DNA from 2 places in the Alcaligenes sp. LTN-3 genome. Region 1 is predicted to be linked to the other one. Evidence: riboswitches for the same ligand, from Rfam matches in the RefSeq annotation. Region 1 holds a riboswitch; the other holds the start of a gene.
What was found. Region 1 has a riboswitch for S-adenosylmethionine ahead of AC6I6N_RS05210 (hypothetical protein). Riboswitches for the same ligand answer to the same signal wherever they lie in the genome.
Positions count from the first base shown of each region.

Region 2: it holds a riboswitch for S-adenosylmethionine, as region 1 does, so the genes downstream of both, metX (homoserine O-succinyltransferase MetX) here and AC6I6N_RS05210 (hypothetical protein) in region 1, are expected to answer to the same signal.

Region 1 covers NZ_JCAPDN010000001.1:1,094,044-1,108,678, forward strand. Annotated here, with positions in the region: gene rlmB (23S rRNA (guanosine(2251)-2'-O)-methyltransferase RlmB) at 1-222, opposite strand, end outside; gene rnr (ribonuclease R) at 292-2,769, opposite strand; tRNA gene AC6I6N_RS05195 (tRNA-Leu) at 2,879-2,963, shown strand; gene AC6I6N_RS05200 (heavy-metal-associated domain-containing protein) at 3,475-3,729, opposite strand; tRNA gene AC6I6N_RS05205 (tRNA-Leu) at 4,356-4,440, opposite strand; SAM-I-IV-variant riboswitch at 4,594-4,687, shown strand; gene AC6I6N_RS05210 (hypothetical protein) at 4,805-5,152, shown strand; gene AC6I6N_RS05215 (siderophore-interacting protein) at 5,149-5,949, opposite strand; gene AC6I6N_RS05220 (PadR family transcriptional regulator) at 5,931-6,524, opposite strand; tRNA gene AC6I6N_RS05225 (tRNA-Leu) at 6,686-6,770, shown strand; gene AC6I6N_RS05230 (NAD(P)/FAD-dependent oxidoreductase) at 7,102-8,175, opposite strand; gene AC6I6N_RS05235 (prepilin peptidase) at 8,507-9,187, opposite strand; gene AC6I6N_RS05240 (DUF4139 domain-containing protein) at 9,412-11,445, shown strand; gene AC6I6N_RS05245 (LysR substrate-binding domain-containing protein) at 11,455-12,330, opposite strand; gene AC6I6N_RS05250 (putative 2-aminoethylphosphonate ABC transporter ATP-binding protein) at 12,471-13,547, shown strand; gene AC6I6N_RS05255 (putative 2-aminoethylphosphonate ABC transporter permease subunit) at 13,639-14,635, shown strand, end outside.
Region 2 covers NZ_JCAPDN010000002.1:117,936-132,570, forward strand. Annotated here, with positions in the region: gene AC6I6N_RS08745 (class I SAM-dependent methyltransferase) at 1-340, opposite strand, end outside; gene AC6I6N_RS08750 (TonB-dependent receptor domain-containing protein) at 337-2,385, opposite strand; gene gshA (glutamate--cysteine ligase) at 2,746-4,329, opposite strand; gene AC6I6N_RS08760 (hypothetical protein) at 4,524-5,054, shown strand; gene AC6I6N_RS08765 (response regulator transcription factor) at 4,984-5,259, opposite strand; SAM riboswitch at 5,463-5,541, shown strand; gene metX (homoserine O-succinyltransferase MetX) at 5,531-6,775, shown strand; gene metW (methionine biosynthesis protein MetW) at 6,772-7,401, shown strand; gene AC6I6N_RS08780 (muropeptide transporter) at 7,419-8,648, shown strand; gene AC6I6N_RS08785 (trimeric intracellular cation channel family protein) at 8,657-9,274, shown strand; gene AC6I6N_RS08790 (LrgB family protein) at 9,296-10,030, opposite strand; gene AC6I6N_RS08795 (CidA/LrgA family protein) at 10,030-10,380, opposite strand; gene AC6I6N_RS08800 (RidA family protein) at 10,527-11,024, opposite strand; gene AC6I6N_RS08805 (RidA family protein) at 11,117-11,494, opposite strand; gene AC6I6N_RS08810 (ATP adenylyltransferase family protein) at 11,611-12,486, shown strand; gene AC6I6N_RS08815 (response regulator transcription factor) at 12,834-13,613, shown strand; gene AC6I6N_RS08820 (winged helix-turn-helix domain-containing protein) at 14,267-14,635, shown strand, end outside.

The DNA.
Region 1 (14,635 bases):
CAATGCCACCACACCCTGGTGACGTGTGCCTTTGGCCAGACCATCCAGACGCTCGACCGGCACGGCCATGACTTTCAAGCCTGCCTGCTCTACCTGTTCGATAAAGGCCAGCATCCGTTTGTCGCGCCGGGTCTGATCCACATAGACCTCGCGCACCGAAGCGGCGCTGAAACGAACTCGGGCAATAACGGCATGGAAACCGGCCAAAACCTGCTGAGGCATAACAATCCTTGGGGGAAATAAGAGCAAATAAAGAAAGCCGGGCAAAAAGCCCGGCTTGGCATTGTACGCCTATCGGCGTCGCCCTCTAGGGCTGCGCGTGGATTTGGCGGACTTGGCTGCCTTCTCCGTACTGCGTTTTTCATCCCGCTCGGCCTGCTTTTGAGAAGCTCGTCGCTGGGAGGCCGTGGTGCCCTTCAAGGCCAGCGGCTTGGTTGAAGCCGCTTTCTTGATGGGCCGCTCGGACGGATCAGACCCTTCGGCCGCCGCCTTCACCGCTTTGTAGCCCACGCCTTTAACCAGACGGAACTCAATACGGCGCGCCTCCAGATCAACACGGGCGACCTGCACTTGTACCGCATCGGTCAGACGATAGCGCAAACCAGTGCGCTCACCACGCAACTCGTTCGAGGTTTCGTTGTACTGGAAGTAATCTGCGCCCAGCTCCGAGACGTGAACCAGGCCCTCCACATACAAGGTATCCAACGTCACAAACAAACCAAAGCTGGTTACACCACTGATCTTGCCAGAGTATTCCTCGCCCACGTGCTCTTTGACAAACCAGCACTTGAGCCAGGCTTCCACATCTTTAGAGGCCTCATCAGCACGACGTTCGCGCGCCGACAACAAGGCACCCAGTTTTTCCCAGCGTGCAAAATCGCGCTTGCTGGCTGGCAAGGCGGCATCGCCCGGTTCTTCGGCAATCGCCGGAATGTAGCGCTGGCCTTTCAAAATACCCTTGATGACGCGGTGCACCAGCAAGTCCGGGTAACGGCGAATGGGCGAAGTGAAATGAGCGTATTGTGAATAAGCCAGACCAAAGTGACCCGTTTTTTCCGGGCTGTAAATAGCCTGCTGCATGGAACGCAAGCACATGGTCTGAATAATGGCGAAGTCGGAACGACCACGAGCGGCGGCCACCACTTTGGCGTAATCGGCAGAAGTCGGTTCGTCGCCCCCTTCCAGGGTCAGACCCAAGCTACGTAAATATTCGCGCAAGGCTTCCAGCTTGGGTGGCGTTGGGCCCTCATGCACACGGTACAAACCATTGCGACGGCTACGAGCAATGAAGTCGGCAGCGCAGGTGTTGGCTGCCAACATGCACTCTTCGATCAGCTTGTGGGCATCGTTACGAACCAGAGGTTCAATACGCTCGATGCGACCCAAGGGGTTACACACGATTTTGGTTTCAACCGTATCAAAATCAATGGCACCTCGTGCAGTGCGCTGCTCGGCCAACAAACGGTACAAGGAGTACAGGTTCTGCACAGGTTCGAGCACATGCTGAATCTGTGCGGCGGCCGGACCTGTAGGCTGCTGCAGGGCGCTCCAGATATCGGAATACGTGGTGCGCGCATGTGAGTGAATGACCGCTTCATAAAACTGATAGGCCGATACGGTGCCGGACTTGGGACCATCAGCCAAGACGACCATATCGCACACCATGACCAGACGGTCTACCGACGGGTTCAGAGAACAGATCCCGTTGGACAGGCTTTCTGGCAACATGGGGATCACACGGCGCGGGAAATACACGCTGGTACCCCGCTCCAGAGCGTCTTCATCCAAGGCATCGCCGGAGCGTACGTAATGGCTGACATCGGCAATCGCCACCAGCAATCGCCACGCCCAGCGCGAGCGTTTGCCCGTGCCAATATCAACGCGTTCGCAATACACCGCATCATCAAAGTCCCGTGCGTCTTCACCATCAATGGTGATGAAAGGGACATCGCGTAGATCAACGCGACCTTTGTATTCCGATGGCTTTACCTTGGCAGGAATACGGGCTGCCTGCTTGAGAGCCTTCTCGGAGAAATCGACCGGCACTTCAAACTTGCGCACCGCTATTTCGATTTCCATGCCGGGATCATCAATTTCCCCCAGCACTTCAATGACACGCCCCAAAGGCTGGCGATGGCGCTCGGGCTGCTGGGTGATCTCTACCGTGACGACCTGACCGGGCTCGGCCTCGCCCTGATCTCCACTTGGGATCAGGATGTCGTGCTTGATACGCTGATCTTCGGGCACCACGATAAACGTGCCACGCTCGCGCAAGAACCGGCCCACCAGCTTACTGGTATGACGCGCAGTAACTTCGACAATCGAGGCATCTGGTTTGCCACGGTATTCACCGACGATACGCACCATAACGTGGTCGCCGTGCAACACTTTGGCCATCTCTCGTGGCGACAAAAACAGATCAGGCTGCCCATCGTCGCGCTGCAAGAAACCAAAACCGTCGCGATGGCCCAACACTTTGCCTGCGATAAAGCCAGTTTGGCTGTTTTTACGAATTTTGCCTTCGGGGGAAATAAGCAGTTGCCCATCGCGCTCCATTGCGCGTACACGCCGCTCAAAACCCACCGTAATTTCTTTGCCCAGGCCCAGCTTTTTCGCCAGAGCCTGCATGGTCAGGCCGTCTGCATCCTCGCGCAGCCCCGCCAAGATCACTTCCCGCGTCGGGGTATCCGGGTCAAAGTCAGGCGGCAACTCATAACGGCCCGTTGATTGAATACGGTCCTCAGTACTGTCTTGATGTTTTTTATTCAAAAGGACACTTCCATTATTAATAAAGTATGCCTATAATCTTTTTTCTTTGCTGCTCACGCAGCGAAGTCGTTAAAAAGCTTTTGGCACAACCATAAGCATACAACGATATGCCCAGGTGGCGGAATTGGTAGACGCGCATGGTTCAGGTCCATGTGCCTTCGGGTGTGGAGGTTCGAGTCCTCTCCTGGGCACCACAAATTCCTAAAAAGCCGATCATCGCAAGATGGTCGGCTTTTTTCATTCTCGCCCAGAAAGTCAGGTGCTTGAGCACCTGACGTGAGGACGAGAAAGGTCGGGCATGCAAGCCCGACCGGGGTCGCGCCTGTGTGACCGAGTCCTCTTCTGGGCACCAAAATTCCGAAAGGCCGATCATTTCTCAATGATCGGCCTTTTGTAGTTTGCTGCTTCACCAATTCAATATCCTTCAGCATCAGTGCGACAAAGCCTGACTGCGTCAGAAAACGAGCAGCAATGCGACTCCTTTCCTGTTTGAACACAGCCATTTCCACATAAAGAATCATCACCACATAATCGGCTGCTTTCTTTACAAGCTTGTGAATGCATAGGCAAACAAGCACTGGCGGGACCAAGCTGAAACCCTCAGGGCACCACCCCATCACACCCGTGCCTGCCCCTGCTTCGTACAGCCATAAAAAAACCGACTGTGTTTCTACAATCGGTTTTCAACTCCAGGATGTAGTGAGTTTAACCGCCACAACCACCGCAACAAGCACCATCTTCACCATGCACAGGTTTGGCGATTTGATAGCCTGCCTGCTCAACGGCAGCATGGAGGTCTTCCAGCGAGACCTGGGTTTCATCAAAACGGACCGATGCCTTTGCATTTTCGAATGAGGCATCTGCCGCTTGCACGCCATCGATAGCCGCCAAGGCAATGGCTACTTTATCGGCACATTCAGGATGTCGCAGACCCGCCAGTTTCAGCATTCCAACTTGCATTTTCTATCCCTTTAACATGAGGTGAGGCAGTTGATGAAATCGCCACCGCCCATAAAGATATATATTAAATACATCTTATAAATACGGCAAGAGACAAGAAGCCACCATAGATAAAAAAGCTCAGCTTGCGGCTGACTGACAGCAACGCCACGATACTGAGTAACGCCGCCATAAGCAGGGGATAGCTGGGCGCCACAGGCTAGCTCGTCCAGGAGGGCAATCCCGTGACGATCACCGGGACAAAACCGCAGAGTACAGCCACCCCAATGTTATGACTCAAGAGCATACAGGTGCTTGGCCTACTACAGGCAGGAGCTCATGCAACTGCTGGGCCATGGGGCTGCGAGAAAGCCAAGTGCACAAGACTAATCAGACGCGGGCTGCAATCAATAGAAAAGGCCAATCATCACTCTGAACACACACACAACAAAAAGCCGACCATCTTGCGATGATCGGCCTTTCGGAATTTTGGTGCCCAGGAGAGGACTCGGTCACACAGGCGCGACCCCGGTCGGGCTTGCATGCCCGACCTTTCTCGTCCTCACGTCAGGTGCTCAAGCACCTGACTTTCTGGGCTGGAATGAAAAAAGCCGACCATCTTGCGATGATCGGCTTTTTAGGAATTTTGGTGCCCAGGAGAGGACTCGAACCTCCACACCCGAAGGCACATGGACCTGAACCATGCGCGTCTACCAATTCCGCCACCTGGGCTCTGACTGCGGAATTTGTTTTTCAACCAACCCTTGCAAGACAGAAGGTAACTATAGCACGATTTTTAAATGATGCAAACTATTTCTGTATTTTTTCATATCCGACGGAAATAAACGCGGCCCTTGCACTTCATAAGAATCGCTTTTATGCTTATTGCTATATCAAGAGTTGGGGCAACCCATGCCAACCTGTGTACCCGCACAAGGTGGATTCAAGATATGGCCATCTGGCAATCAATGGGATCATCAAGACAAGAACCCGCTGCCAGCGGGTTTTTTTATGCTTGGCCCCTACCGGGCAAAGGGTCTTTTAATCCAACTTGCTCACCCGGAAGCGCCTTCCAAGAGCTAAACAGGAGTATTTCATGTCGTCTGCACCGTTTTACTATCACCTGACTTTAGAGCAGCACAGCTACCGCATTGTCCTGCGCCCCGGATGTTCCCGGCTGGCCGTGGTATGTGAACTGCATGCTGATACGGTCGGGGATTACGAGCCGCGCTGGCTGGGTTCCAGTTGTCGCGGTGGCTATTGGGCTCGCTTCCAGCATGATATCGACAGCACCTTGCTGCTGAACATGGATGCCATTGCCCGTTTGATTGACGAGCACCGTCTGGCTCATCCCAATGCCGTGCTGGATACGGATTTACAGCCCGTCCTGAACGTAGGCGGACGCTTGCGCGCCCAGCCCTACCCTCAGCAAAAAGCCGCTTAGTCCAGACGTGGGGCATCCTCGCCCTGGTCACCTTGACGCCAGTAGCTACTGGCCCGAATCGCACCTTTGTCCAGACCGCGTTCTTGCACCCAGTATTCGCGCAGGCTTTGAGCGATGGCATATTCTGCGGCGACCCATACATGGCCGATGCCGCTCAGCTCGGGCGCAGCACGCAGGGCATCCAAAATGCCATTCAGACCGGCCAGCGAAGGAATCCAGTTCACCGTGACATGGTCCGGCGCTTCCATCGCACCCACGGTCAGCAGATTACGTGCCAGCACGTAAACCTGCACCTTCACGTTGGCCGGTAGTTCATTCACTCGTCGCGCCATGGCAGGCACAGCGGTTTCGTCGCCAATCAGGATTTGCCAATCCAGATCCTTGCTGACCAGAAAGGAGCCGCGTGGACCGGCCACGCCCAGCTTGTCACCCTCTTTGGCTTGCATGGCCCATTGGCATGCAGGACCTTCACCATGGACCACAAAATCAATATCCATCTCAAGTTCCTGTTCACGGAACAGGCGAGGCGTGTAATCACGGATGGGGGGCTTTTCCTGTCCGGCAGCAAAGACCATGCCACGATCGCCCATTTGGGGCAGACGCAACTCTTTGGTGGCCGGGTCGGGGAAAATCAGCTTGACGTGATCATCAAAGCCGGGGGTATAAAAACCTTCCAGATCCGAGCCTTCCAGGGTGATGCGCACCATATCAGGACCCAATTCGCGCCGCTTTTTCACGGTCAGCAAACGCAACTTCAGGGTATGAGCCACTTTCTGCGTTAATTGTTCGGACTGCATTTTTCAGACTCCTTGGGCAAGTTCCGTATTTCGGCGATGGCTTTTTCCAGAATGGCCACCACCTCCGCCTGTCGCGCCAGACTGGCGGTCGATTGTTCAAACATGGCCTGCTTCAGGCTGTGGCGTACCTGGACAAATTCCGGCAACCAGCCCGTTTGCTCCTGCGCGGCCTTCAAATCCTCGTCGCTATTGTGTTCGGCCAGCATCTGCCGTATCCACACCAGCTTGCGCCCGCGATAGGTCAGGGACTGCATCAGGTAATCGCACTTTTCCTTTTGCTCTTGCAAATACGCTTGACCTTCCTTAGTCAGGCTGTACATCTTGCGACGACCTTCTTCTTCGATCAGCACCCAGCCTTGCGTGGCGCAATACGCCAGGGCGGGATACACCGCGCCCGCGCTGGGCACATAGCTGTTCTGGCTAAGCTGCGCAAAGCGGCGAATCAACTGATAACCGTGAGTACTGCCCTCTTTGAGCAGAACCATCAGCATGAGCTGCATGGCCCGAGCGGAGTACTTTCGGCCCTGGCCCATATCCAGCAGCATGCGCTCGACATCCACTGTATTGAATTTCATGTCCATACTCTTATGCTATATCACATGACACACTATAATGATAATGAGAATGCCAATCAACTAAAAATTGAAATTGAATTTATCGAGTGAAAAACGCTTGCTTTACTTTGGGATCTCATCCTATAATTTAATGCTTGAGACGGGCAGCAGCCTTAATCAAAGCCCAGGTGGCGGAATTGGTAGACGCGCATGGTTCAGGTCCATGTGCCTTCGGGTGTGGAGGTTCGAGTCCTCTCCTGGGCACCAAAATTCCGAAAAGCCGATCATCGCAAGATGATCGGCTTTTTGTTTTGTACATTCAGCACACAAAAGGTTTGAAAATCGTGTTTGAGGGCGAGAATAGTTGCCATGCAAATTCTGCGGGGATCATCTCGATGCGCCCAAGCTCTCTGCTGGCACTACAACCGCCGACCAGTAGAACTTCTTTCAGGATGCAACTCAAAGCGCCCAGAACAAACTCCAGCTGCACTGAAGAATAACCAAGCACAAAAAAGCCGAAACAGTGCCCATGTTGCTTCGGCTTTTTTACTCTGGCGGTGTTATCGCAAGTTATTCAGCTATCCCACCCTCTTCACCATCATTCCAATGGGCGATGACGACGTTGCCAGAAAGGCTGTGCCGCGTAGCGTTGCTCCATCCCATACAAAGCGTGCTGCGAATTCAAATGGCGCACCAAGCCCAGCAGATAGTCTTTCTCGTAAGCTCGAGCCGGTTCCGAATTGCCTTGTGTCAGGGCCACAGCAGCTTGCGCCGCTTGTGTTCCGCTCCACAAGGCCGTTGCCAAACCGTTAGCGGCCAAGGGGTCCATGGCCGCGCCTGCATCGCCTGCTCGCAAGATACGACCTTCCACGAAGTAAGACACTGTGCAGCTGGCAGCGGCGCTGACTTTAGGCGTGTAGTCGGCCATCTTGCTATCCAGACCCAGGCTTTCCATACGCACCCGTGCCGCATCAGCACAGCCCAGCAAACCGGCCCATACCGCACCATCACGGCTCAAGCCATCAGGCAAAAGATCCGAGTCCGAGAACAAGGCCACCATCAAGCGATGGCCTGGCATGGGGGACAAATACCACCAGCCCAGCTCTACCGCCTCCACCAGAGAAGCGGCTAATGGCTCGGCTCCTTCGGGCAAGTCAAAGACATGCCAGGCAGCGACCAGTCTGTCCAGACGATGGCGCTCGGCTGCCGCACCGGCGGACACGGCCGCACGGCCGGTGCAATCGATCAAGGCCGTTGCCTCCAGGCTGCTACCGTCTGCCAGCCTGGCAATGACTCCTTGCGCTTGATGCTCCAGACTCAAGACGCGAGTCTGGCGAATACTGACCTTCATTTCTTTTTGCACGCGCTCAAACAGCACCTGCTCCAGACGGGCCTTGTCCAGCAAATAGCCCTGCCCGTCCTCATCCTGCACGGTACGCAATCCTGCGCCACCCCATACTGAAAAACGCCCTTGAGAGCGCAAGGCAACCGTCTCGTCCAGGCAGCTTGCCCAGCCCAGACTGGTCAAGACCACGGCCCCGCGTTCGGACAAGGTCTCGCCAAACGAGGGCTGGGGCTCCTGAGGAGACACCAGCGTCACTTCCTGGCCTTGCATACTCAGGCGACGCGCCGCCGCTAAACCCGCCACACCGGCGCCAACAACAATAATCATGCCTTCATCCTCAGGTTCCCGTCTGCTTTATCAGCGGGACAATGTCCATAGAACCGCGTTGTACTTACCCATACAGCCCGGGCGGAACTCCCGCCTGCCCGACTGGCCCCGGACGTTTTACCACGACAGCCCGGTGAGGAAAACGATTTAAACCCAATAGGCACACTCAAGCCTATTGCAGCCACCTTAAACAGAAAAATCCACGAAACCCCGCGTCGATCCCCCCTCCCGAAAAAGGTCACGAATTAGCACGCATCAACACACATAGAATCCAACAAAGGGAAAACCGGCGGTCATTTTTTTATAGTTATAAAAATCATGAGACTTTTCTTTACAAAATGCGAGGCAACGAAAACAACATGACCCAGCCTCCCAACACCAGATAGGGACCAAAGTGAATCGCCTGCCCTGCTTGCAAACGCCCACCAAGGCGCAGGACCAGAGCCGCCAACAGGCCCAGTATCGATGCCGATAACAACAACCCCGGCAACGCAGTTGCTCCCAACCAGGCCCCCAAGGCAGCCAGTAACTTGAAGTCGCCATACCCCATGCCCGCGCGTCCGGTCAGCAACAAGAACACATGGTTCAACAGCCACAGCAATCCGTAACCCAGCGCCGCCCCCATCACTGCCAAGGGCAGGCTGCTAAAAGTGTGATCCAGGTTGACCAGCAAACCCAGCCACAGCAAGGGTAAAGTCAGGCGATCGGGCAGATAGCCGGTTTCCGCGTCAATCCAGGCCAGCAAGGCCGTCCCGGCGATCAACACGCAAGCCGCCACTGCCGCTGGCGTCAGTTGCCAGCGCCAACCGGCCCATAGCATCAAGACCAAGGCCAGGCTCTGGCATACCCACCCCCATTGGCGATGGGTACGCGGCGAACGCCTGGTCAGTTCAGGCTCCAGCTCGATGGGCAGGCTCCAGGACAAGCGTCGGGCAGGCCAGACGAAACAGATTGCCAAGACCAGAGCAAGCCCCATTCCCGCCCAGGCATTGCCCCACGACGTCCACATCATAATGATCCTTCACTGGGTGAATAAACACGCGCTGGCACAGGCCGCGCAGCCCAAATCCTAGCAGAGCCTTGCGTGCTTTTGATGACGTAAGCATTTTTTGCTCCGAGGGGAAAAAGCCGGACGGTGGCATTTTTTTGTTACCCGAATGACAGACAGAGCCCCACAAGGCTAGGCATAATGCGCTTCACACCTTTGTTTCGCTTACGGATGAATAAGGAAGCGCTATGAACCACTTTGTGCCCCACGCTGCGCGTACGCCTCGCCTGCGCTCTTTGACCGGCGCCCTGCTCCTGGTCTGGATGGGCTCGGCAGCCAGTAACGCCTGGGCTCAGCAGATCGAGTCCATTACCTTATCCAGCGCTGGTATGGCCGAGATCGAGCGACAAGTCCCCATTTCCGACGCAGGCACCGCCCAGTTGCGTGTACCGCTGACTCAGGTCGATGACATTCTGAAAACCCTCATGGCCGTCGATGGCAAGAACCGCATTGACTCCCTGACTTTGTCGGGTCTGGCCCCACTGAAAGAAAGCTTCGACAGCCTGCCCTTCTCGGCCAAAGACCTGCGCTCGCCCGCTACCCTGGCGCAGGCCCTGCGCGGCCAGCAAGTCAGCGCCAGTTCGCAAGGCCGTCTGGTACGTGGTGCCATCTTGGGGGTGCAAGCAACGGCAGCCACTAATGAGCGTCCCGCCCAGGCCATCTTGAGCATACTGACAGAGCAAGGCCAGATCCAGACTCTGGAGCTGGGCCCGGATACCAGCCTGGAAGTGCTGGACAAGACTTTGCAGCAGCAATTGCAGCAGGCCACCGACGTGTTGGCGGGCCAGAGCAATCAACAATCGCGTGATATTCAACTGGTCCTGAACAAGACCGATACCCAAACAGCGCGCCTGTCTTACCTGATTCCCGCACCGGTCTGGAAAAGCGCCTATCGCCTGATGATGCAGGACGGCAAGGCCCGTCTGCAGGCCTGGGCCATTTTCGAAAACACCAGCGGCGAGGACTGGAAGGATGTGAAAGTCACCCTCAGCTCCGGTTCGCCTGTGATGCTGCGCCAACGTCTGCTGGAGCGTTACTGGAACGAGCGCCCTGAACTGCCGGTGGCGGTAGGCAGCTCCATCGCGCCGCAAGCAGACACCCAGGCCACATTGAGCGCGAATCGCGCCCGCAAAGCAGCCAGCGAGGCCATGCGTGCGCGCATGGCGCCAGCCGCTCCCGCTCCCATCATGATGGAAAGCGCGGCCTACGCCGCCGATAGCAGCATGGCCAAACAGTGGGCTTCGGGCGGCGCGGGTGCCAGCACCCAGGCACAGGAAGGCCAGACTCAAGTGCGCTTTAGCCTGCCGCAAAAGCTGAGCGTGCCCACCGGCCAGACGGTCTCAGTGCCGTTTATCGATACCTCTTTACAAGCCGAATCCCTGTCGGTGTACCGCAGCGGCCAGGCCGGTGATCACCCTACAGCCGCGATCTGGGTCAACAATGAACAGGCCAACAGCCTGCCGCCCGGCATCATCACGGTCTTTAACCAGGCGGATGGTCATATCGGTGATGCAGAACTGGCCGGTCTGCCTGCTGGCGAGCAGCGCCTGATCTACTTTGCCCAGGACAACAAAGTGCAGGTCCGCGAAGAACAGACGGATGAGTACCGCCTGCGCAAAACCCGTGTGACCGACGGCGTAGCCCGTTCGGAATGGACACGCGTGCAGAACTTTCGCTACGAGATCAAGGCCCCCGCGGATGAGGACCGCACGGTGCTGATCCAGTTGCCCCGTCAGGACGGCTGGACCTTCAAGTCAGATGCTCACGACAGTGATACCGCACAGGAACACCGCCTGAAGGTAAACGTGGCCAAAGGCAAAACCGTTACCGTCACCGCGCAACTGAGTTTGCAAGACCATATGGAATTGCGCCTGGAGGAGATTGACGAGAACATGCTGCTGCAATGGCGTGGCAGCGGCCAGGACAGCACACAACAAGCCAAGATGGACAAGCTGATCGAGCTGCGTCGTCAACTGAGCCAGGCCCAGCAGGCTCAAAACCAGGCCGTCGAGCGCCTGAACGAAACCGTGGCCGAACAGGAGCGCATCCGCGCCAACCTGGCTGCGGTCAGTGCTCAAAGCACCTTGGGCCAGCGGTTTAGCGAGCAACTTGCCCAACAGGAAGACCAGATTGCCAGCCAGCGCAAAGCCGTTCAGGAACGGCGCGACGCCGTGCAACAAGCCCGTCAGGCTTTTGAGAAGGGTCTGGCTGAACTGGCTTGATCCTGCTCGCTATACAGGTACAGGCAACTCGGCCTGCACCTGCTCCAGAAACGCGCGTATGGCATGGCCCTGCGCGCGTTCTTTCAGGCAATACACGAACTCGCTCAAATGAGCCGACACATCGCTTAGTGGCAAGCTGATAATATCCGGATGCGCGGGCACTTCGCGCAAAGGCAGCAAGCTGGCCCCCATGCCACACACCACCCCCCACCCGATTGCCTCCCGACTACCGATTTCCAGAATCTGGCTTGGTTCCTGTCCGGCCTGACGAAACACTTGATGGCACAGCTCGCGCGTCATGGACCCTTGCTCACGCATCAAAATGGGATAGCGGCACAAATCCATAATGCGTACTCGCTGACGGTTTGCCAAAGGATGGTCCACCCGCAGCACAGCGACCAGAGGATCGGAGGCTAGCAGCAGGCGCACCAGGCGCGAATCATCAACCAGTGCCGACGACGCGATCACATCCAACTGATAGTCATGCAAGGCCCCCAAAACCCGTTGCGAGTTATCAATGCTCAAACGCATCTTCACGCCGGGGTAGGCCTGATGGAAATTCCGTAATACCGCCATGATGTAATACGGTCCAGTCGCGCCGACCCGCAGCATGCCGCTTTTAAGATCGCGCAGATCGCGCAAGCTGAAATCGATCTGCGCGGCCTGCTGCATCAATTGCTCGACCTGCGGCAAGAGACGTTCCCCTTGCTGACTCAGGTACACACCCTTGCCCTGCCTGTAAAACAGCTCGACCCCATAGCGGGTTTCCAACTGCCGCAGATGGGATGTGACAGTAGGCTGGCTGATGCCCAATTGTTGGGCCGCCTTGGTAATAGAGCCACAATGCGCCGTGGCATGAAAGGACTTGAGTTCCAGAGCCAGCATGCTGCTGCTCTCCTTGGGAAGAGGGAAAGCCCAAATTATCCGATGCTCGTATTACAGAAATTAGTTGTACTGTCATAGGGCCGCCATATACGCCTCCCATACTGACGTTCATGACATTCATGACAAGTCGGAACCCCGGGATGAGCGCCAAGCCTGCATTTTTAACCATACAAGGACTGCACAAGCAGTTCGGCTCCTTTACTGCTCTGGACCAGGTCAGCCTGGATATACAAGCCGGTGAACTGGTGTGCTTGCTGGGCCCATCGGGCTGCGGCAAAACCACCTTGCTGCGATGCATTGCCGGGCTGCAACAAGCGGACCAAGGCCATATCGTGATGGCTGGCCGTGACATTACCCACCTGCCGCCCCAACAGCGTGACTACGGCATTCTGTTTCAGTCCTACGCCCTGTTTCCCAATTTGACCGTTGCCCAGAACATTGCCTACGGCCTGTCTCCACGCAAGAACCTGGCTACCCAAGTACGTCAGCGCGTGTCTGAAATGCTGGACCTGGTAGGTTTGTCCGGATCGGAAAACAAATACCCGGCACAACTGTCCGGTGGCCAGCAACAGCGCGTGGCCCTGGCCCGTGCGCTGGCTCCCTCGCCCTCGCTGCTCTTGCTCGATGAGCCCATGTCGGCTCTGGATGCCCAGGTGCGCGAACGCCTGCGCAGCGAGCTGCGCGATCTGCAAAAACAACTGTCCATTACGACCCTGATGGTCACGCATGATCAGGAAGAGGCCATGGTCATGGCCGACCGTATCGCCGTCATGGACAAAGGCCGCCTGGTGCAGTTTGATCGCCCCCAGGCCTTGTACCGCGCTCCTGCGGATCCGTTTGTAGCCGGCTTTATCGGTGATGCAAACTGGCTGCCCTTCACCCCCTTGCACGATTGTTCAGTGCTGGTGGAACGTGTCCGTCTGGACTTGAGCCAGGAAGCCCCCACCCGCGCCGGACGCCTCTTCATTCGTCCTGAGAACATTCGTGTGTTGGACAACAACAGCCCCGCTCCTGTCACCAATACCTTTTTGGCCGACATTGTGGATGGCATCTTTCTGGGTCGTCACTACAAGCTGACGCTGCGCCCCGAAGGTATGGATGGACTGACCGTGCAGGCCATCGTCAACCCCGAGCAGGGCGACCGCTTGCTTGATCCCTTGGCCGCGCGTCGCTGCCGAATCCAGCTTCCCAGCGAGGCGCTGCATGCCCACCACTGATTCCATGCCACAGCCTGGCACTGCGCCCCTGACATCCACCACCCTGTATAGCCTGCCTGCAGCTAAAACCAGCGTGAAGAACCACCCCTTGATTCGCCCCGTGCTGCCGGCCTGGATAGGCTCGGCAGTACGACGCATCTTATTGATTGCCCTGTTTGCCCTGCTGATCCTATTTCTGGCCTTGCCCATGCTGTTTATCTTGCTGCGCGCCATCCAGGACGGTGACGGGCAGTTAGTGGGCGTGGGGCAGTTCTGGTCGATTATCAGCGCACCCGGCTTTATGCCCATGGTGGGCCGCAGTGTGCTGGTCGGCGTAACCACGCTGATTATTGTCATCCCCGCCGCCTACGCCTTTGCCTTTGCCCTGCAACGCTGTTGCATACGGGGCGCAGGCATGTTCCGTGCCCTGGGCCTATTGCCCTTGCTGGCTCCCTCCTTGATGCCGGGTTTATCGTTGATTTACTTGTTCGGCAATCAGGGCTTGCTGCGCCACTGGTTGGGCGGCGAGACAATTTATGGTTTCTGGGGCATTGTGCTGGGTGAAGCCTTCTACACCTTCCCGCATGCTCTGATGATTCTGAGCACGGGTCTGGCCCTGGCCGACGCTCGCCTGTATGACGCCGCCCGCGCCATGGGTGCGAACTCCTGGCGCCGTTTCCTGACGGTGACACTGCCCGCCAGCCGGTATGCCATCTTTTCTGCTGCTTGCCTGGTCTTTACGCTGACCGTCACCGACTTCGGTGTACCTAAAGTCGTGGGTGGCTCCTACAACGTACTGGCCATGGAAGCCTATAAAGCCGTGGTCGGTCAGTTGCAGTTCTCCAAAGGCGCCGCCATTGGCGTGCTGTTGCTGATTCCCGCTGTGCTGACTTTCTTTCTGGATCGCCACCTGCGGGCTCGTGCCCGTGGCCAGGCTCAAGGATCGCTGAGCGCCTACTCGCCCCTGCCACACCGTCAGCGCGACCGTTATTTCACCGCTGTCCTGATACTGGTTTCCCTGGCCATTCTGACGATTGTGGGCATGGCGGTCTGGGCCTCGCTGATCAAGTTCTGGCCTTACAACCTGAGCCTGTCCCTGAAGTCCTACG
Region 2 (14,635 bases), on a different contig from region 1:
GGTCCTGGGTGTAGGGGGCAAAGCCGTCTATGGCACCGAGCAGATAATCCGCCAGAACCGTGTCAAAGCGTTCGCCTTGCAGAAACTCCGGGTCGCTCCAGTTGCCCACCAGAAGGCGGTCCTCGGGACGTTTCTGGTCGCCCAGTTCACGGGTAACCTGTTCGGCCATACCGGGTGAGGCGGTAATGGCTGTCCAGCGTTCTGTGTCCAGCGTCAGCAGCCAGCGCAGCGAGCCCTTGCCGGTGCCGGCATCCAGAACGTTGCCCCAGGGACGGTCGCCCTGCATGTCGGCCACGATCTGGTAGAGACGGCTACCCGTGTGTAGGGCGGTCTTGCTCAAAATTCCACCTGTATCCCGGCCAGGATGTTGCGTCCCATCAAGGGGGCCTGACGGGCAATAAAGGAGGTATGGCGGTAGGCCAACTTGTTCAGCAAGTTATTTCCTCTCAGATACAGGGTGTAGGTGTTTTGGTCCATATGCAGGCGGTAGCTTAAACCCATGCTGAGCAAACCGAAGGAGGGCGAGCCTTCTTCATGTTCAGCCACGCGATTTTGGGCGAAGGTATGGGTGTAACCCACAAAACCGGACCAGTTCTGCCAGTTCACATCCGTGCGAATACCCAGGCGGGCGGCAGGCATGCGGGGCAGGTTGCGGCCGGGATCTTGCAGTTTACCGCGCACCAGATCGCCATAGACGCTCAGCGAGGCCCAGGACGTGACCGGGTAGGAGGCCTCGGCTTCCAGGCCCCAGAATTGAGCTTTGTCCTGGCTGTATTGAATCAGCTGGAAGTCTTCGTGACGGTCCAGGCTGCGGCCATAAATATAGTTCGAGCTGCGGGTGTAGAAGGTACGCAAATCAAAGCGCAGATCGCCCAGGTGTTTTTGCAGGCCCAGATCGACAGTATGGCTGGTCTCACGATCCAGGTTAGGATCACCGCGCTCATAGCTGAGCGTGGCAAAGTGTACGCCTTTGGCGAACAGTTCCTGAGCCGTGGGCAGACGCTGCGAGCGGGATACGGACAGGCTGGCAGCGTATTCAGGCGCAAAGTCCCAGACGGTGCCCAAGGAGAAGGAGGTGGCCGTGCCTTTGCGGCGCTCCAGGGTTTGCGAGTCGGGTGTGACGGTTTGCCATTCCTGACGAGCGCCCAGTTCCAGACGCCAGTCGTCCCAGTTCACGCTTTCCAGCAGGAACAAGCCCTGGCTGCGAGTCCGGGTGGGCGGGATGAAGTTTTCCGTGCCGTCGCGGGAAGCAAAATCAGACTGGCTGGTTTGCAGGCCGATAACGCCTTCAAAGGGCCCCCAAGGATTGTGTTCCAGCTCCAGGCGGGTGTCGTAGCCGCGATTGGTAAAGCGGGTGCCCGCTATATCCCCATCTTTTTCGACGTGCTGGTAGTCGGTGGCCCCGGCGCGCAGGCGAGCACGCTTGAAGCCGGGTAAAGGATCACGCAGTTCGCCGCGTATATCGAAACGCTCGGTGCGCAGGTGAGCCGTGGCTGAATGATCATGGTCATGATCGTGTCCGTGATCGTGATCATGGCCGTGGTCATGACCATGGCCGCCACAATGCAGGGTGGCACCGTGTGGGTGGCAGTCCTCATATTCATGGCTGTGACCGGGCAGGCCGTAGCTGCCCTCGCGGTAAGAGTACGCCGCGCCTATGTAGCCACGGTCGCCAATAAAGGACAGACCGATGCTGCCAGTATCTGTGCTGGAGTCCGAGTCCTTGACACGGCTGTCGGTCCAGTTGGGGACACGATAGTCGCGGCTGCGGTGTGAGGCACCTTCGACGTGCAAGGCGATATTGCCTTCGCCTGCTGTCATTTCCACTGCGCCGATCCTGCCACGGTCAGCGGTGGAACCCTGAGCGCGCACCGAACCTTCAAACCCCTTTTCGGGGATGGTTGTGGGGATTTTGCGATCCAATACGTTGACGACACCGCCAATGGCACCACCGCCGTACAGCAGGGCTGATGGGCCGCGTAGCACCTCGATGCGGTCTGCCTGCCAGGTGTCGACCGTGATGGTGTGATCGGGCGAGATGGCCGACGCATCCATGACCTCTGCGCCATCGCTCAGGACTTTGACGCGGGGCGCGGTCTGACCACGAATGACGGGGCGGCTGGCACCGCTACCGAAGCTGTCTACATGAATGCCGACCTCACCGTCCAGCAATTCACCCAAGGTGCTGCTGCGGCGCAAATCCAGTTTGGGGCCTTGCAGGACCGTGCTGGCGGTGGCCAGCTCGGTTTGTCGCAAGGCCAGGGGGCTGGCGGAAATTCGGATAGGGGCCAGCTCAGGGACAGGTTCTTCAAGTTCATTGGCTTGGGCAGAGGCACACAAAAGCAGCGCCAGGGCAAGTGGCAAGGGACGGGGTTGGAAACGCATCTCATCTTCCGGTTTGTTAATTTTCGGATGTTATAACATAACAATAACTTTTCAAAATAGAGGGGAAAACTTTTTGAGGGAAGGGGAAAAAAGAGCGTGTCGGGTGTGTGGCTCAATGTGAGCCCGGTCTCCCATTCGTGTGCAGAAGACGGTCAAGAAAAGCCCCCACGCGACGCCTTCGGCTTGTTGCCGCCCTAGGAGGACTTTTTGCCGGGGGCGCCGAGCCGTGAGGCGGCCCGGCGACAAAAAAACCTTCGCGACGCCTTCGGCTTGCTGTCCCCCGGGGAGAGGTTTTGCCTTGGGGCGGCCCGGCGGCAAAAAAAAACCGCCCTTGCGGGCGGCATTGCATCACGATGGGGTTTAACTGTTCTCCACCGCAGGAGGAATCAGGTTGCGTTCGTAGCGATGGACGTAGTCCTCAAAGGACTCTTGATCTTGCGCTTCGATATCAATCTGGGCTTGCAGAGACTCTTTAGCCTGTTGCTCGAAGGCGGCTTGCTTGTCGGCAGACAAAGGATGGGCCAGCAAGGTTTCGTGATGCTCGCGGCTGCGTTGCAATGCGTAGTCGTGAAAACTCAAGCCGGTTTCACGCAAATGGTGTAGCAACTGGGCAGAAGGAGTCAGCTCTGAGTTGTCCAGCTTGCGGATTTGGGCCTGCACAGCTTCTGTGTGACCGTGGGTATTGAGGGCCTGGTCCAGCATTTGCGCGTAAGGCAGCAGGGATTCCAGAATCTCATGGCCCCAGTCTTGCAGGCTGACGCTTTCCTTTTGTTGATTGGTCAGCATCAGGCCGGGGCGACGGCCTTCACGTACGACGGTCGCAAAGTTGTTCTTGCTGTCCTGACAGTAACCGCCATCCGGGAAGAAGGGGCTGTCTTGTACGGTACAGAACAGCAGGAACGTATCCAGAAAGCGGCAGGTTTGCTCGGAAATGCCGGTGGGCGATTCCGGGTCGATATCCAGGCAGCGCACTTCGATATATTCCACACCACGCTGGGCCAGAGCGGTGGCCGGACGCTCGCTGCGCTGGGTGGTGCGCTTGGGGCGAATGCTGGAGTAGTACTCGTTTTCAATCTGCAGAATATGGGTATTGAGCTGAATCCATTCGCCATTGCGGTGGGTGCCTAGCTTTTCGTAATCCGGCCAAGGGGTGACGGCAGCGTGATACATGCGCATCACAAAGGTGTCCAGGTCGTTGTAGCAAAGCTGAAGCTCGGCCTGGGCTTCCTTGTTGTGATAGCCCAGATCGCTCATGCGCAGACTGGTCGCCCAGGGCATGGTCAGTGTGTCCTCGTCGATCTTGTCCAGACTGTTGCTGCGCCCTTGCAGGAAGTTCGCATCCAGTACGGGCGAGGCACCAAACAGGTACATCAGCAGCCAGGAGTAGCGCGTGAAGTTGCGGATCAGCGCCAAATAGCCGTTGGAGCGCTGGTCTTGCAAATTGTCGCCACAGACATTGAGCAAGGGCCAGATCCCATCTGGCAGAGAGAAGTTGTAATGCACCCCGGCGATACATTGCATGGGTTTGCCGTAGCGCTCGGCAAGACCACGGCGGTACACATGCTTGAGCATGCCCGTGTTGGACGTGCCGTACCAGGCAATGGCAATATCCTTTTCGGCAGGCAGCAGCGCAGGCATGGACTGGTTCCAGATCATTTCCTGATCCAGCTTGCCAGCCACAAACGTGTGGATGTCAGTCAGCTCTTGCAGCACGTCCTCGACTCGGGCTTGCGGTTCAGTAATCAGCTCCAGCAGGGCCTCGGCGTAGTCGGTGGTGATGTGGCCGTTGGTCAGGGCCGACCCAATGGCTTTAGGGTGGGGGGTCGCTGCCAATTGGCCCAGCGCATCGACGCGCAGTCCTTCTTTTTCGATGCCGCGCAAGATTCCCTGCAAAATCTCGGGATTCTGTTGCAGGGCAAGGCGGCGTTCGTGGCTGGTGTTCATGGTGGTGTTTCCCACTTTCGAAATCGGGTGCAAGATACGGGACTGTTCAAAGGGGCCTGGCCCCGTCTATAAATAGTAGTCCGACCACACTTGCTTTGTTAAGTTGCGCCAAAAGGCGTATCGGGCAGGGCGAGTATAAGGCGGCTGTTCAACCAGCCGATGAAAAGCATGAAACGGGATACGGGATTAGCACCATGATGATCAGGCGCATTATTGCGATACTGGCGGCCTTCTTGACTTTGGCCGCCTGCAGTCCGGAGTTTAACTGGCGCAAGGTTCAGCTTGAACACACTGGCCTGTCGGCCATGTTGCCCGGTAAGCCCACCACCAGTCACCGATTGCTGGATTTCGAGCAGTATCAACTGGATTTTTATCTGACGACCGCCACGGCGGGTGGACAAAGCTACACCGTGGGCCATGTGATTTTGCCAATGGAGCTGCAACAGGACGAGACCGCCCGCCAACGCTTGTACGAGGCGCTGCATGACTCTTTGCGCGGGAAATTTATACCGGATGGGCAGGTCAGCGAGAAAAGCCAGATACAACTGCCACCACCAGGTCAGGTGTTTTTCATGACGCGCGATGTGGGGGGCGTCGCCTTGCGGCTGGAGGCCATGATCCGTATGGAGCCAGGCTGGATAGTGCAGGGCTTTGTTATGACGGATTCCGGTAAGGCTCCGGATGCGGCTCAGGCAAAGGTTTTCTTTGACGGCTTAGCTCGCTAGCTGGGTCGCCGCTGATCAGACGCCGCTGCAAGGCCAGGGTAATGGCCGCTTGGCGGCTGTAGACCCCAAGCTTGGCGTAGGCGTTTTGAAAGTGAAAGTTGATCGTGCGCTCAGTAATGCCCAGGATGATGCTGATTTCCCAACTGGTCTTGCCATGGGCAGCCCAGTTCAGGCAGGACTGTTCGCGTGAAGTTAAATGCGTCACGGTAAAGCCATTCCTCATGCATTCGTGGTAAACGTCGGGCCAATGTACTCAAATTTAGCTTAGCTGGCAGACAGATGAGAATGAAAATAATGATGTAAATCAAAGCATTGACTTTTCTTGGCTGCGTTCATTGCCCAGGGTCCTGAATCGATCCAGCTTGGTCGATTTGGACGCCGCGCCGCAGCGATGCTAGAATTTTGTCTTATACGTTTTGCGCCGATTTGCCTGATCCGCTTGCGGGCGCTCCATAAATCCAGCTAAAGAGGTCCTGATGGCCACTGATTCCGTCCCTAGCGCCGACACTGGCGCCCTTAGCCCATCCTGCGGATTGATCCCCGAAGGTTCCGTGGGCCCCGTACAAGCCGAACTCATCGCCTTTGACGAACCCCTGCATCTGCGCAGCGGGCAAGTGCTGCCCAGCTACGAGCTGGCAGTCGAAACCTATGGCACCCTTAACGACGAACGCAGCAATGCCGTATTGGTGTGCCATGCCCTCAATGCCTCGCACCACGTGGCCGGGTATTACGACGACGATCCTAAAAGCATAGGCTGGTGGGACAATATGGTCGGCCCTGGCAAAGCAGTGGATACCGATCGTTTCTTTGTCATCGGCGTCAACAATATCGGCTCCTGCTTTGGCTCGACCGGCCCGTCCAGTATCAACCCTGCCACTGGCAAACCGTGGGGCTCCGAGTTTCCCGTGCTGACGGTAGAAGACTGGGTTCGTGCTCAGGCCCGCTTGGCCGATTACTTTGGCATCCGCAAGTTTGCTGCCGTCATGGGGGGCTCCTTGGGTGGCATGCAGGCCCTGAGCTGGGCCATCAGTTGCCCCGAGCGTGTGGAGAACTGTGTGGTTATTGCCAGCACCCCGCGCCTGTCGGCCCAGAACATTGCCTTTAACGAAGTGGCCCGCAGCGCCATTTTGTCCGACCCGCAGTTTCACGGTGGGAATTACTACGAGCATGGTGTGGTGCCTAAAGCAGGTCTGGGCGTTGCCCGCATGGTGGGCCATATCACCTATTTGTCTGATACGGCCATGGCCGAAAAATTTGGCCGTAATCAGCGTGCGCCAGCCCAAGGTGGCGAATACAACTACAACTACGGCGTGGAATTCGAGGTCGAATCCTATTTGCGTTATCAAGGCGAGAAGTTCTCGCGCTATTTTGACGCCAATACCTACCTGATCATCACTCGTGCGCTGGATTACTTTGACCCTGCGCGCCAGTCTCAGGGGGACCTGGTCAAGGCACTGGAAAATGTGCAGGCCAAGTTCTTGCTGGTGTCCTTCACCACGGACTGGCGTTTCTCGCCCGAGCGTTCGCGTGAAATCGTGCAGGCCCTGCTGCGTAATCAGCGCCAGGTAACGTATGCTGAAATCGATGCCCCGCACGGGCACGACGCTTTTTTGCTGGAAGACCCTCGTTATCATGCCGTTGTGCAGGGATACTATGACCAGATCGCCGCTAATTTGGGCTTGCCTGCGCGCACGCGCACGACAGGGGTGCTGGCAGAATGACTAAGCCGCAAACACAGGTGGATGATGTCATGTTAAGACCGGATTTGCTGCGCATTGCGCAGTGGATTGAGCCAGGTTCGCGTGTGCTGGATCTGGGCTGTAACGATGGCACTTTGCTGGCGCATCTGCGCGATACGCGCCAGGTCGTTGGTACAGGCGTAGAGCTGAACGACCAGTTCGTGATCGCTTCGGTGCGTCGTGGCGTCAATGTCATTCAGCAGGACTTGGAAGAGGGTCTGGCGCTATTTAGCGATCAGCAGTTTGACACCGTTGTGCTGTCCAAAACCTTACAGTCCATGCACCATACCGAGCACATCCTGCGCGAGATGGCGCGGGTGGCGCGGTATGGTATCGTCTCGTTTCCTAACTTCGGTTATTGGCCGCATGGCTGGAGCATTTTGCGCGGACGCATGCCGGTCACTGGCGAAATGCCTTACCAGTGGTACAACACGCCCAACATCCATTTGTGCACCATGAAAGACTTTCAAGATCTGGCCCAGGCGGTGGGGGTACGCATTCTTGATCGTGCCGCATTCAATGGTCGCGACACGGTGCGCTTTTTACCGGGCTGGCGCAGTACTTTGGCCATGTATCGTTTCGAGTCTCCCCACTTTCTTGCTGCTTAGCGCTAATAAGGCCTGACGTGTCACGTGTCTATACCAGTCCCCGAGTCTTGCCTTTGCTGATTCTGGGGTTTGCCAGCGGCCTGCCTCTGGCCCTGGTTTCAGGCACCTTGCAGGCCTGGGCGACGGTTGAAAATGTTTCGCTGACCGAGATCGGTTTTCTGACGCTGGTCGGCTCGGCCTATACGCTGAAGTTTCTGTGGGCCCCCCTGATTGACCGCTATGCACCACCGTTCATGGGGCGCAGGCGTGGCTGGATATTGTTGACCCAATTGCTGCTGGCCGCCTCGATTGCGGCCATGGGTTTGTTTTCTCCTTCCGTAAACCTGACTGCGTTGGCCTTGCTGGCCGTGTGGGTGGCCTTTTTGTCAGCGACGCAGGACATTGCCTTCGATGCCTATTGCACCGATGTGCTGCAAGCGCAGGAGCGGGCGGCGGGGGCGGCGGTCAAGGTCATGGGTTACCGCATCGCCATGATCGTCTCCGGTGGTCTGGCCTTGATTCTGGCGGATCGCTGGTTGGGCTGGTCCAATACCTATTTTCTGATGGGTGGTTTCATGGCACTGTGTGCGCTGGTGACCTTGATTTCACCAGAACCACAGGAACAGAGCCGTCCGCCCCGTAGCTTGTCTGAGGCGGTCGTGGCACCGTTGGCAGATTTTTTCTCGCGCCCTGGCGCCTGGAGTATTCTGGCGCTGATTGTGCTCTACAAGCTGGGCGATGCCTTTGCCGGTGCCTTGTCCACCACCTTTTTGATTCGTGCGGCCGGTTTTACGCTGTCCGAGGTTGGCACGATCAATAAGGTGTTTGGCCTGGCGGCGACGGTGGTTGGGGCCTTGATGGGCGGGGCAATCATGGCTCGTCTGGGTCTGTACCGGGCATTGATGATCTTTGGTGTGTTGCAGGCTGTCTCCAACCTGGGTTATTGGTGGATTGCGATTGAAACCGCGCCATCCATGTGGCTGATGGGCATGGTGGTCGGTCTGGAAAATCTGTGCGGCGGCCTAGGCACAGCAGCCTTTGTCGCTTTGCTGATGGCCCTGTGCAATCGGACTTATTCCGCCACTCAATTTGCACTTCTGTCGGCCTTGTCGGCAGTGGGGCGTACGTATCTGGCTGGGCCTTTGACACCTGTACTGGTCGAATCCCTGGGCTGGCCGGGCTTTTTTATTTGTACCGTCTTTATTGCTGTGCCTGGCTTGCTGATGCTGCGTTGCTATCGGGGGCTTCTTCAACAGCTTGATGCTTAAAAAATATCATGCTCTTACTTGTTCTCTACATTATTGCCATCACCGCCGAAGCCATGACCGCGGCGCTGGCCGCAGGCCGTCGCGACATGGACTGGGTGGGGGTGTGCACCATCGCTTGTGTCACCGCTTTGGGTGGCGGCTCGGTGCGGGACGTGCTGTTGGGGCATTACCCGTTGACCTGGGTGCAGCATCCTGAATATCTGTGGATTACGGCAGGTGCGGCTATCCTTACGGCTTTGATCGCCCCTATCATGCGGCGCTTACACAGCCTGTTCCTGCTGCTCGACGCCATGGGGCTGGTGGTCTTTACCGTGATTGGCTGCCAGATTGCGCTGGAGATGAAGCTGCCGATTACGGTGGTGCTGCTCAGCGGCATGATTACCGGTTGTGCAGGTGGTGTCTTGCGTGACATCTTGTGCAATGACATCCCCTTGCTGCTACGCAAGGAGATGTATGCCAGTGTATCCATGCTGACTGGCGCTTTGTATTTGGGCGCCCAGCATTTGGATTGGAACCCGTATGTCACCCTGTTGGGCCCCATGATTATCGGTCTGGGTTTCCGTATGCTGGCTTTGCATCGCAATTGGCAGATGCCCCGTTTCGTCTATCGAGACGAGTGGCGCTAGAGCCAGGCTGTCCCGCCTGGCTCAGGCCACACCTAACCAGCGCAAGATAATAGGAACAAAGGGCACCAACACGGCGGTCATGATCCCGTTCAGACTCAGGCCAATGGCAGAGAACGCCCCAATCGTTTCATGAACCTGCAAGGCGCGGGCGGTGCCGATGGCGTGTGCCGTCACGCCCACAGCAAAGCCACGGGCTTCGGGGCGATCAATTCGCAGCACGTTCAGCAGCGGGCGCGCCATAATGGTGCCCGCGATCCCAGTAATGGCAACAGCGACAGCCGCCAAGGAAGGTTGCCCGTCAAATTGTTCTGCCAAAGCCATGGCAATTGGCATGGTGGCCGAGCGCGGTGCCACCGACATGATGGTTTCAAACGAGCCACCCAAGGCCCAGGCAATCAGCACCGTACTGAAAATAGCGGTCACCGAGCCAATCAGCAGGGCAATGGTTAGTGGCTTCCAGATCTTGCGCAACTGACGCAGCTGGCTGTAGAGCGGCACAGCCAGGGCAACCGTGGCAGGGCCAATCAGAAAGTGAATGAACTTGGCCCCTTCAAAATAGACGGGGTAGGGCGTGCGGGTCAGCAAGAGCAGGGACACAATCACCAGAACCGAGACCAGAATCGGCAGCAAGAACGGGCTACTACCTGATTTGCGGTACATCCAGACCGAGCCTGCGTAGACCGAGCAGGTCAAGGTCAGCCACAGCAGGGGCGAACTGGACAGAAAGACCCAGATTTGAAAAAGTCCGTCCGTCATTACTCTTTTTCCTGGTGGTTTTTAAGCAGACGATTGAGCACCAAGGCTGTGACCACCATGGTGATGACGGTGCCGCCCAAGGTGGCGATCAAAAAGGGCTGCCACTCCTGGGCTACTCGATCAAAATACAACATCACGCCGGTTACGGCGGGGATAAATAGCAGCATCAGGTTCTGTAGCATGACACTGGCTGTGCTCTCCAACGAGGCCGGTACGCCGCCACGAATCAGCAAGGCCGCAGCTAGAAGCAGCATGCCTGCCAAAGGCCCTGGCAGCGGCAAAGATAGTGTCTGCACCAGAATTTCGCCGATTAACTGAAAGGCGAAAAGGGCAGTAATCGCGTAGATCATGAGAGAGTCCGTAAAGGCAACGAAAACGCCAGGCGGTAAGCCTGGCGCGGGTAAAAGGTCTGGCTAAGGGTGCTAGTGTGCCATACAAGACAGTCAGGCAGTAAGCGTGCCGCTTATAAGGGATCGGCTATGGCAAGGGGCTGGTATCAATGCTTGGCTGGCCTGGTTTTAGTGCCCGTCCATGCCTGAACGTCGATTTCTACGTCCACACCACCCACCAGTTTGGCCTGTACCAACGAGCGTGCCGGAAAGTTGCTGCCCAGGCGTTCTTTATAAGTTTTGTTGAACTGATCGTACAAGGCCATATCAGATAGATACACCGTCACTTTGACGACATGGCTAAGGTCTGCACCGGCCAATTTCAGCGTCTCTTCAATTCGGTCCAGCGTGGCATTGGTCTGATCTTCAATACTGCTGCGCACGATCTCGCCTTTCGCGTTCAGCGGGATTTGTCCTGACAGGAACAGAAAGTCCCCGGCTTGCACGGCGCGGGAAAAAGGCAGGTCCGAATCGCCCAGAAAGCGTTTGATCGCAGTCGGTTCTGCGGCTTGGTCAGTCGTGGCTGCGTAGGCGGTGATGCTGGTGCCCAGACCTAAGACAGAACAAGCCAGTAAAGTGTGACGGGCCGAAGCAAAAAAACGCATCAGAATTCTCCTTGGACTAGAGGAATTCAGTGTGCCATATCCAAGGCCCGGTAGCGTGAATTTGTGTGACGACCCGTCGGTCTGAAAGCGGCTTAGGCGCGATCGCCCAGCCAGGCTTGAACTTCAATTTCTACGTCCACGCTTTTGGCCAGTTTGGCTTCAACCAGCGAGCGGGTAGGCAAGGTGTCGCCAAAGCGCTCGGCATAGACTTTATTGAAGTCGGCAAACAAGGCCATATCGGACAGCCAGACAGTGGCTTTGACCACATCAGCCAAGGTGGCGTCAGCCAGAGCCAGACCTTCGATCAGGCGGTCAAACACAGCGTGGGTCTGGTCCTGGATGGAGCCACGCACCACTTCACCTTGGGCGTCATAGGGGATCTGGCCGGACAAGAACAAAAAACCGCCAGCCATGGTGGCACGCGAGAAGGGCAGTGGCAGTGGGCTGGCAATACGGCGGATACCGGACATGGAGTACTCCTGATAGAGGTGGTGGAAAATTTGCGTTAGGCAGCATGCGCGTTTATTCGCGTCTCTTGCCTACAATAAGGCGTCACTATACAACTTCAAATGAGGAGCGAGACGACGTGAGCAAGGAAATTTTGCAACGCCTGGACCAACTAAGTCGGGCCGCGTTGGCCAGTGGTGATTTGTTGCCCGTGCAAGCTCAAGAGCAGTTGATGCGGGATCAAGGGCTGGCATTTTTTGTGCGTTGGGTATCTACTCTGGCGGCCAAGGATGCTGCCAGCGTCTCGATTCCAGGTGGACCGCGCGACCCCAACTTCAATCCTTTCTTGCCGCCAGCCCCCGCTTTGACGGTGGATGATGCCAGCAGCACACACAATATTGTGCTGAACAAGTTTGCTGTCTGTGATCTGCATTTGGTGCTGGCTGACAAGGTGTTTTCCGAACAGCTCAGCCCGCTACGCGATATTGATTTCCGAATTCTGGCGGACTTTCTGGCCTTGCAGAATGGTTTGGGCTTTTACAACGGCGGTGGCCCGGCAGGTGCCAGCCAGCGTCACAAACATACGCAATGGATTCCGCAGGCGGACAGCAATGGTTCGCTGGCTCTCTATCTTGACAGACTCCCCGCCCAGGCTGCTGCAGGCAGCGCGCATCAACACCCTGCCTTGGCTTTTGAGCATTGTTTTGTGCGCTTGTCCGATAGCCGAGATCCGGTCGCCTTGAGTGACAGTCTTTTGAATTCTTACCGCCTGGCGTGCAATGAGTTGGGTTTGGTGCCAGGGCAGGACGGACAGTTACCGCCACATAATATGTTGGCTGGCCAGGGATGGATGCTGGTGGTGCCGCGCAGCATGGAGTTGGTTGACGGTATTTCAGTCAATGCCCTGTCTTATGCCGGCTGCATTTATGTGCGTACTCCCGAACAAATTGATGTGGTACGCCAGATCGGCCCGTTGGGCGTTCTGGCGCGGGCGGGCTATGCCAGCAACGCATAATCGTTGATTTGAGGTTTGCCCTGCTTTACTGATGAGCCCCGCTACGGTGGGGTTTTTATTTGTCTGTTTGTGTGTTTGAGTATTGTTTTGAATCTTAATTTACTCATTTGAAACAAAAGAAAAATATTTGAACGTAATGGCGCTTTGTTTTCGGATCTTTGCATTCAAAAGCGAAGTTTACTAGGTTTGAAAGAAATGAAATGAAATAATGTAACTGTTTTTATGGAAATAAATAGAAATATAAAGGCTGGGTAAATAAGCGAATTATTTGGAAGTGTTTTTAATTATTAGAATTAGCGTCGACTTGGAACAAAACAAACTTATTTGTCCCCATAGGTGGATTGCTTATGCATGTCTCGTCTGAAGCTCATATTTTGCTTATTGCTCCAGAACCTGCCGGCATAGCCGATTTACTGGCTTTGTTACGCACTAGTTTTGCTCGTATTAGTTTTGCGCTGGATGCACAGCAGGGCTTGGCGCGTTGCCAGTCCTTGCAGCCTGATTTTGTGTTGAGTGAATACCACTTGCCTGGTTTGCGGGGCGACACTTTTATGCGGATGTTGCGTGCCAATCCCCAAACCGCTTCTATTCCGGTGGTGTTCCTGTCAGCGGTTTTATGCGCGGATAGTCAGCTCATGGCTTTACGTAGCGGCGCTCGCGATTTCATTGCGTACCAAACCCATGTGCAATTAGTGATCGAGCGTATTCGCCTGCATCTGGGCCTGAGGGAGATGGAAGCAAGTAGAGAAGAAAGCAGTGCTAATAAGGGGTGGAAGGGGTTTTCTAGTTCATCCGCTCAGCATTACCTGGTCGATGCAGTACAGCAGTACGTGCGGGACAATCTGTCGGATTATTTGACGGTCGACAGTCTGGCGGAGAGGTTCGGGACGACCGCTCGCCGCTTGAACGAGCTCTTTAAAGAGAGTGGTGGTTTAACGGTGCGCGATTTTGTGTATTCCAGCCGCATGCGTTATGCCATGCACTTGCTCAGGCAAACCGATATGGCCATCACTAACGTGGCGGCCGAGTCCGGCTATCTAAATCCGGCCAATTTTGCCACCGCATTTCGTCGATGCAGCGGCCTGTCTCCCTCGGTTTACCGACAGCACAAAAATCCTAATATTTAAAACAAAAATGAAATAAACGGTTTATTAGGGTGTTTTTTTGCAGTGATTCAAACAGGTTCAGTAAAAATTCAAAAGCAATTATAAAAAAATGGTAAGAAAATAAAAAAAACCGAATAGGGATGAAATTTCGGTAAGGGTTTATTGAGAAAACATGCAAATTATCGTCGTGACGGGGTGCGGAGGTATTGCACCCGAAAACTCGGTTATGTCAGTGCAATACAAGAGGGTCAGAGAAAATTTTGGCTAATTTCTTTTATAAGCGGACAGATTATCAACAGCATTTATAAGTTGGTTTGAAACGAGAAAACGACAACATTGATGGCAGTTACGGAAAACCCCAAGACGCGTACTACATACCGCTGCGGCGGCATTGGCGACAGCCAGGCTTGTGCTGGAATGGGTGCAGGGCGTGCCTTTGCGGCACCGTACCACCTTTTTTCATCTGATTTCTGGCGAGACTGTTTCTTTGACTGCGGTCCGCAAGACTACTCTAAAGCAAATGGGCGGGACAGTTCCAGTGACTCTGAATCCTGATCCCAACATGGATTCCTTGTTAGCCGCGTTTCTGGTCAAGGCAGCCAGTGGCGAATTTACCGGCCAGTCCAAGGGTAAAAACATCAATTGCCTAGTGTGGGCCCACAGGGGTAAGGACTATGACGGTAGAACGAATGTTTCTGTTACATAACGACAAGGCCAGTTTGCAGCAGATCGTCTTGGAGTCGGAGCAGTGGGGCGTCAAGGTAAAGACGGTAGAGACGATAGAGCAATGCCTGTCCTTAGCGCATTCAATCGGGGCGGAGATGGTATTTGCTCTCGTGTGTCAGGCAGAGAAGATTTTTTGGCATATCAATCGTTTACGCATGGAATTTCCTGCTGCAGGTGTCCTTGTTGTGCGGCGCGACAAGATGGCTGGCCTGGAACGAGGACATTTGTTGCTTGCTGGGGCTGATGCCTGCTTTGACCAGGATGCTTTGCCGGTGGAAGTGGTGGCTTGCGTGCAGGCCTTGCGGCGTCGCGGCTAT